2 regions of the Sulfitobacter sp. R86518 genome follow, and region 2 is predicted to be linked to the other one. Evidence: riboswitches for the same ligand, from Rfam matches in the RefSeq annotation. Region 2 holds a riboswitch; the other holds the start of a gene.
The links. Region 2 has a riboswitch for thiamine pyrophosphate ahead of thiB (thiamine ABC transporter substrate binding subunit). Riboswitches for the same ligand answer to the same signal wherever they lie in the genome.
Positions count from the first base shown of each region.

Region 1: another riboswitch for thiamine pyrophosphate. It lies ahead of thiD (bifunctional hydroxymethylpyrimidine kinase/phosphomethylpyrimidine kinase); the one in region 2 lies ahead of thiB (thiamine ABC transporter substrate binding subunit).

Region 1 is NZ_JAXHCA010000005.1:1,298,547-1,302,028, forward strand. Features, by position in the region: gene SJY36_RS07250 (thiazole synthase) at 1-316, opposite strand, end outside; gene thiS (sulfur carrier protein ThiS) at 318-515, opposite strand; gene SJY36_RS07260 (FAD-dependent oxidoreductase) at 499-1,494, opposite strand; gene thiD (bifunctional hydroxymethylpyrimidine kinase/phosphomethylpyrimidine kinase) at 1,491-2,297, opposite strand; TPP riboswitch at 2,365-2,465, opposite strand; gene SJY36_RS07270 (TAXI family TRAP transporter solute-binding subunit) at 3,026-3,482, shown strand, end outside.
Region 2 is NZ_JAXHCA010000005.1:31,776-35,257, forward strand. Features, by position in the region: gene SJY36_RS00890 (thiamine/thiamine pyrophosphate ABC transporter permease ThiP) at 1-892, opposite strand, end outside; gene thiB (thiamine ABC transporter substrate binding subunit) at 868-1,845, opposite strand; TPP riboswitch at 1,880-1,979, opposite strand; gene aroC (chorismate synthase) at 2,072-3,172, shown strand; gene SJY36_RS00905 (DMT family transporter) at 3,274-3,482, shown strand, end outside.

The sequences.
Region 1 (3,482 bases), 1.3 Mb from region 2:
ACGTGTCCTCCTCGCCGATGACCTCGAGCTTGATCCAGCGTGTGTCGAACACCTCGCGGGCCATATGGGCGGTGGTGACGGCCTCTTTGACGCTGTGACATCCGGCGGTGTTGGGCAGCACATGGACGTCAAGCGCGCGGATCAGTTCCCAGAAGTCCTGACCGGCGCGATCCCGTCCGCTTTCGCGCCGCAGCGATACGGTCGCCACCGCCGCCCCGCTGCGCGCAAAGGCTTCTGACAGCACCTTGGGCGAGGGGTATTGCGCGGTGCCCAGCATCAGACCATTGGCAAGGGTTTCTCCGTAAAAGGGGCGCATCTTAGCCTCCTTGCATGGGGGCGAGCACTTCGATGCTGTCGCCGGAGGACAAGTGGTGGCTGGCCCGCAGGCTGGCGGGGATAAAGCTGCCATTGACGGCGGTAGCGACTTTCGCGCCGCCAAATCCTTCGGACTCTAGCAGGGCGGCAAGCGTGGGCGCCTCATTGTCGAGCGGGGCACCGTTAAGCTGTAGTTTCATGGAAAATCTCCGGTGTTTTGGCTTCAAGGATCAGGTCAGCCACCATGGTCGCCAGCGCGGGGGCGAGCAGGAAACCGTGGCGATACAGACCGTTGGCGCGGATCAGATTGCCCTGCCGTTCGATGCGCGGCAGGTTGTCGGGGAAGGCGGGGCGGCTGTCGACGCCGATCTCTAGGATCTCGGCCTCGCCAAAGGCGGGGGACAGTGCGTAGGCTGCGCTCAGCAGTTCAAGCACGGACCGCACGCTGGCATGGGCACCGGCGCGGCCTTCGACCATTGTGGCCCCGAGCATGTAAATCCCGTCACCGCGCGGTACGAGGTAGATCGGCACACGTGGGTGCAGCACGCGGATGGGGCGGGTGATCGCGATATCGGGGCAGGACAGCAGCGCCATTTCCCCTTTCACGCCGCGCAACTCAGGCAGATCGGCGCGCGCGTGATAGCCGCGGCAATCAACGACGAGGCCGCCTTGCGCCAGCGCTTCGGGGGCGGCCTCGCCCTGTTCGAAACTGGCCCCATCGGCCACCAGCCCGCGCCACAGCTCTGCCAGCGCAATGCGGGGCGACAGGTGGGCCTCGGTCTGGAAATAGAGCCCTTTGGCAAAGCGGTCGCCAAGGTCGGGTTCAAGCGCCGCAATCTCTGCACCCGTCAGGGTTTGGTGGCTTGTCGTGCGGCGCGCAAAGCGGGTCAGATCGCTGCTGTCCCGCGCCGGAGAGATCACAAGTGACCCGCGTCGGTGCAGCGATGTGGTGTGTTGGTCCCACCAATCCGCCGCCCTTTGGCCCAGCCGGATCACCGGTTCCTCGGCGCTTTCACCTTCGCAAAACGGGGCGAGCATGCCGCCAGCCCACCAAGAACACCCTTGCGGACCGGGCTGGCGGGCTCGGTCGATCAGATGCACGCGCATCCCGCGATCCAGCAAGACACGCGCGATACACAGCCCCGCGACGCCCGCGCCGATGATGGTGACCTGCGTCATGACCAGACCGCGTGGAAGTGATGCACTGGCCCGTGGCCCGTGCCGATATCGAGTTGATCCGCGGCGATGATGGCGCGGTGCAGATAGTCATGGGCGGCCTGTACCGCCGCGCCAAGGGGTTTGCCGTGGGCCAGCCCCGCAGCGATGGCCGCGGCGTAGGTGCATCCCGTCCCGTGGGTATTGCGCGTGTCGATGCGCGGCGCGCTGAGCCATGTGACACGCTCTGCGGTGACCAGTGCGTCGCTACAGATATTGCCCGCGCTATGGCCGCCCTTCATCAGCACCGCCTTCGGCCCCATCTTTAGCAACGCGCGGGCCTGCGTGACCATCTGGTCGGCGCTGTCAGCCTCGGGCTGGTTCAACAGGCGGGCGGCTTCGGGCAGGTTGGGGGTCAGCAGATCGGCGCGCGGCAGGATATCCGCGACCAACGCTGCGACGGCGTCTTCTTGCAACAGCGCATCGCCGGATTTTGCGATCATCACCGGATCAACCACGACGGCCCCCCGAAACGCGGAGAGCGCAGCGGCCACCGCCTGAATAATCTGCGGAGAAAACAACATGCCCAGTTTGATCGACTGCACCGAAAGATCGGACAGCACCGCATCGATCTGGGCCGCGACGATGGGGGCGGGGATCTCGTGTACCGCGCTGACGCTGCGCGTGTTCTGCGCGGTCACGGCGGTGATCACGCTGGCGGCATAGACACCATTGGCCGACATCGCCTTGATATCGGCCTGAATACCGGCACCGCCGCCGCTGTCGGAACCGGCGATGGTCAGGGAAATGGGGGTCGTCTTAGTCACATGCTCGCCTTTCGGTGGTGGGCAAGCAGACGCAAGAATGAGCTTTGTGGCGTGGACCCAAGGCCGTTGCACAAAGATACCCGTTCCCTACGCCGGTATTGCCCGGATCAGGTTCGACGGGTCGGTGCACGCACCTCTCAGCCCCCTAGGGCACCCCGACGGATAGATGTTGGAACTGCGGCCCCCGTGGGGGCGTGCAGCGTCGTTGCCTTAGGCGTAGCCAAGTTCGGCAAACGGTGCAAGCCGCAAAATATTCAACCAAGGGTGGCGATATTTTGGGCAAAACGGGCGCGGTTTGGACAGCCCTCCTGACGCTTGTCAGCCGAAACAACGCCTCGTAACCCAAAGCAACGTAACGTCACATTTCCCATATTCTGGGGCGTTAACCCTTTGGCATCAGCAAACTAGGGGTGATCGCGCAAAGACCCCGCGCGGCTGCGGTATCAAGTTCTGTTCTGCGGTATTGGCATCGAAATATCTTGCCCCTAGGCTGATTGACAGATTGAGTCGGATACCCTCGGGAGGAGGGGGCCGACACTCGGGAGGATGCGTTTTCTGGCCCGTTTTACGGGTCATTCCGGACGCGTCGCGACAAGCATTGGGAGGTGCTGCGTGACATCTGCAAAGATCACATCTGCGTCCTGCGCATGGGCATCCGTAGTTTTTGCGGTGCCTGTGATCCTGCGATCCCGAACAATCCAAAGATGTACAACAGGGAGAGAGACCACATGAAGAATATGACACGTTTTGCCAAGGCCGCTGTCGGGTCCTTTGCGGTATCCATGGCGCTTTCGGGCGTCGCGATGGCGCAGGAGTATGAGTGGCCGCGCATGCTCGTGATTGCCACGCCGGGCACGTCGACAGGCAGCTTTGCCTCGACCAACGGTTGGGGGCCTGCGTTGCAAAAAGAAACCGGCACCACCGTGCGGATCGTTCCCGAAGACAGCGAGCCCATGCGCTACAAACGTTTGACCGACCGCGAAGACATCGCGATCGCGTCGGTTTCCGCGTCGGAAATGGCGTTGCAAGCGGAAGGGGTCGGCGGCTACGCCTCGGCGAAACCCATGCCGCAGCGGATCTTGTGGCACCACAACGACACCCCTTGGGGCTTTGTTGTGGCTGGCGATTCCGAGCTTCAAAGCCTTGAAGACATCGGCAAAGGCGGCGTGCGCGTCACCTCGGGCG
Region 2 (3,482 bases):
GCAGCAGCAGAAACCCCGCCGCCAACGTGATGAACAGCGCGTCGAGCCCGCGTTGCAGCCCACCACGTGCGTCCCAGCGGTGCAGGGGTCGGTCCTGCCCGCCGCCCAGACTGATCGCGGGGATGATCCACAGCGCCAGCGCGGCGGTGCTGCCCGCAAGCCCAAGCTGCACCAGCGACAGCAGGGCTGCACGGTTCAGGTCAAAGTCGAAACGGAACGCCTGATAGATCGCAAGCTCGATCGTCGTGGCGCGGGGGCCGCCGCCGAGGGTCAGCGCGACCGCAAAGCTGGTCAGGCAGATCACAAAGATCAACGCTGCGGTGCCGGGCAGGATTTGCCGCAGGAGGGGAAGCTCGATGCTGCGAAATACCGCGCGCGGGGTCAGGCCAAGCTGTGCGGCCAGCCGGAACCGTTCCGCGGGCACGGTCTGCCACGCCTGCAACAGTAGCCGCGTGGCCAGTGGGAGGTTAAAGAAGACATGCGCCAGCACCACGCCGTGCAGCCCGTAGATCGTGATGCCGGGCAATCCGACCGCCGCCAGCGCCGCATTGAGCCAGCCCGCGCGGCCAAAGACCGCAAGCACCCCCAGCACGGCGACAATCACCGGCAGGATGAACGGTGCCCCCAGCAGCGTGACCAGCAACCCGCGCCCGACAAAGCGCCGTCGCGCCAAGGCGCGGGCGACAGGGATCGCCAGCACGGTAGACAGCAGGGCGGAAAGCGCGGCCTGTTGCACAGTAAACCGGATCGCGGACCAATCGGCCGGGCCAAGCCCGCTGCCGAACTCGGCCCGCCACAGCACCGCCCCCACCGCAGCAAGGATCAGCGCCGCAACCAGAATGGCGGCGCTGACGCCGGATTTCGTGCTTATTGCGACAGCGCGGAGAGCCATTCGGCCAATGCTTCCTCGCGCAGGGCGGGCACGTCATCGTTTGGGATCAGCAGCGCCTTGCCCGGTTCGATCAACTGTTCAAAGCCTTCGGGCAGCCCGCCTTGGGGCGTGACGGCAGGGTACATCCAGTTGGTCGTGGGCAGCACCGATTGCGCCGCGTCCGATACCATGAACTGCATGAACTGATCGGCCAGCTCGGGCTGGTCGCTGCCCGCCAGCTTGCCGACCACTTCGATCTGCATGTAGTGGCCTTCGTCAAAAGCGGCAGCGGCTTTGGTCGCGTCCTCTTCGGCGATCAGGTGGTAGGCGGGGGATGTGGTATAGCTCAGCACCATGTCGGCCTCGCCTTCAAGAAACAGGCCGTAGGCTTCGGACCAGCCCTTGGTCACGGTCACGACGTTATCTGCCAGACCTTCCCAGATCGCAGGGGCCTCGTCGCCATAAGCGTCCTTGACCCACATCAGCAGGCCCAGACCGGGGGTGGAGGACCGCGGGTCCTGGATCACGATCTTGAGGTCACTGTCGGCCAGCGCGCGAAAATTCGCGGGCGGGGTCAGATCAGCGTTATGGACAAAGGCGAAATAGCCCCAGTCATAGGGGGCAAAGCTGTCGTCTTCCCATGTGACCGGCAGGTCATAATCCGCGTTCACTGTGGCGGGCGCGAACAACCCTGTTTCCTTGGCCGCCGCGATCAGGCTGGTATCAAGACCCAGCACCAGATCGGCGTCAGACCGCGCGCCTTCCAGCTTGAGCCGCGCCAACAGCGCCGCGCCATCGCCCATGCCTACGAATTTCAGATCGCAAGCGCATTCCGCCTCGAAGGCCGCTTCGATCACAGGGCCGGGGCCCCATTCGGCGACAAAGCTGTCGTAGGTATAGACCACCAGTTCGGGCGTCTCGGCCCATGCCTGCGTGGCGAAAAGCGTGGTGGCAGCAAGTGTAAGATACTTCATGGCATCCTCCAAAATGCGGCGTCAGAAAGCGTTGGAGGTGTATCCAGACCTTCCCTCCGCCGGTGTTAACCGGTTCAGGTTCAACGGGTCCGTGCGCGCACATCTCAGCCTGTCAGGCCCCCCGAGGTGTCTTATCGGTAGAACGCCTGTCGCCCGCGCGCAAGGTGAAACCCCTTGAGGCATGGTGCAGCCCCCGTTAAGGATCACCGCCAAAGGAGCACCGCCCATGTCGATCAACAGCTTTGGCCATCTTTTCCGCGTGACCACCTGGGGCGAAAGCCACGGGCCTGCTTTGGGGGCCACGGTGGACGGCTGCCCTCCCGGTGTGACGATCACCGAAGAGATGATCCAGCACTGGATGGACAAGCGCAAACCCGGCCAGAACAAATACACCACACAACGCCGCGAGGCGGATGAGGTGCGCATCCTGTCGGGCGTGTTCGAAGGTGTCACCACCGGCACGCCGATCCAGCTGATGATCGAGAACACCGACCAGCGGTCGAAAGATTACGGCGACATCAAGGACAAGTTCCGGCCCGGTCACGCCGACATCACCTATTTCCAGAAATACGGCATCCGCGATTATCGCGGGGGCGGGCGGTCCTCGGCACGTGAAACCGCATCGCGTGTGGCGGCGGGTGGACTTGCGCGCGAAGCGATCAAGGCGATTGCGCCGAATGTGCAGATCACCGGCTACATGGTGCAGATGGGCCCCCACAAGATCGACCGCGATGCGTTCGATTGGGACCAGATCGAACAAAACCCGTTCTGGGTGCCCGACGCCAAAGCGGCAGAAGAGTGGGCGGCGTATCTGGACGGTCTGCGCAAATCCGGATCCTCCGTCGGTGCGATCATCGAGGTGACAGCGCGCGGCGTGCCCGCGGGCCTTGGCGCGCCGGTCTATGGCAAGCTCGACACCGATCTTGCCGCCGCGATGATGAGCATCAACGCCGTCAAAGGCGTGGAGATTGGCGAAGGCATGTCCGCCGCCATGCTGACCGGAGAGCTGAACGCGGACGAGATCAGCATGGGCCCCGACGGCCCTGTCTATTCGTCGAACCACGCGGGCGGTATTCTGGGCGGCATCAGCACCGGTCAGGACATCGTGCTGCGTTTCGCGGTCAAGCCAACGTCAAGCATCCTGACCACGCGCAAGACAATCACCAAATCCGGCGAAGATACGCAGATCATTACCAAAGGCCGCCATGACCCCTGCGTTGGCATCCGCGCCGTGCCGGTGGGCGAAGCGATGATGGCCTGCGTCCTGCTTGACCATATGCTGTTGCACCGCGGTCAGGTTGGCGAGAACCGCGGCATCATCGGCTAAGTCGCGCGGAACGCTTGGATTTTCCGCATGTTGGCGGGAATACGACGCGCAAGTTGACGCGGGGTCTTGCAACTTGAAACCTGCAGGCGCAAGCATGCGCCATGCAAAGCACCACGACAGAGCACCGCCCCGGCCGGGCCATCGCCCTTAAACTGGGGGCAGTCTTTCTGTTCTCGGTCATGGCGGCCCTCATCAAGATCGCGACGGCAACCGTGCCCGCCGCCCAAGCGGTGTTCTACCGGTCGTTCTTTGCCTTCCCGATGATCATCCTGTGGCTATGGCAAAGCGGCGACCTGCGCGACGGGCTGAA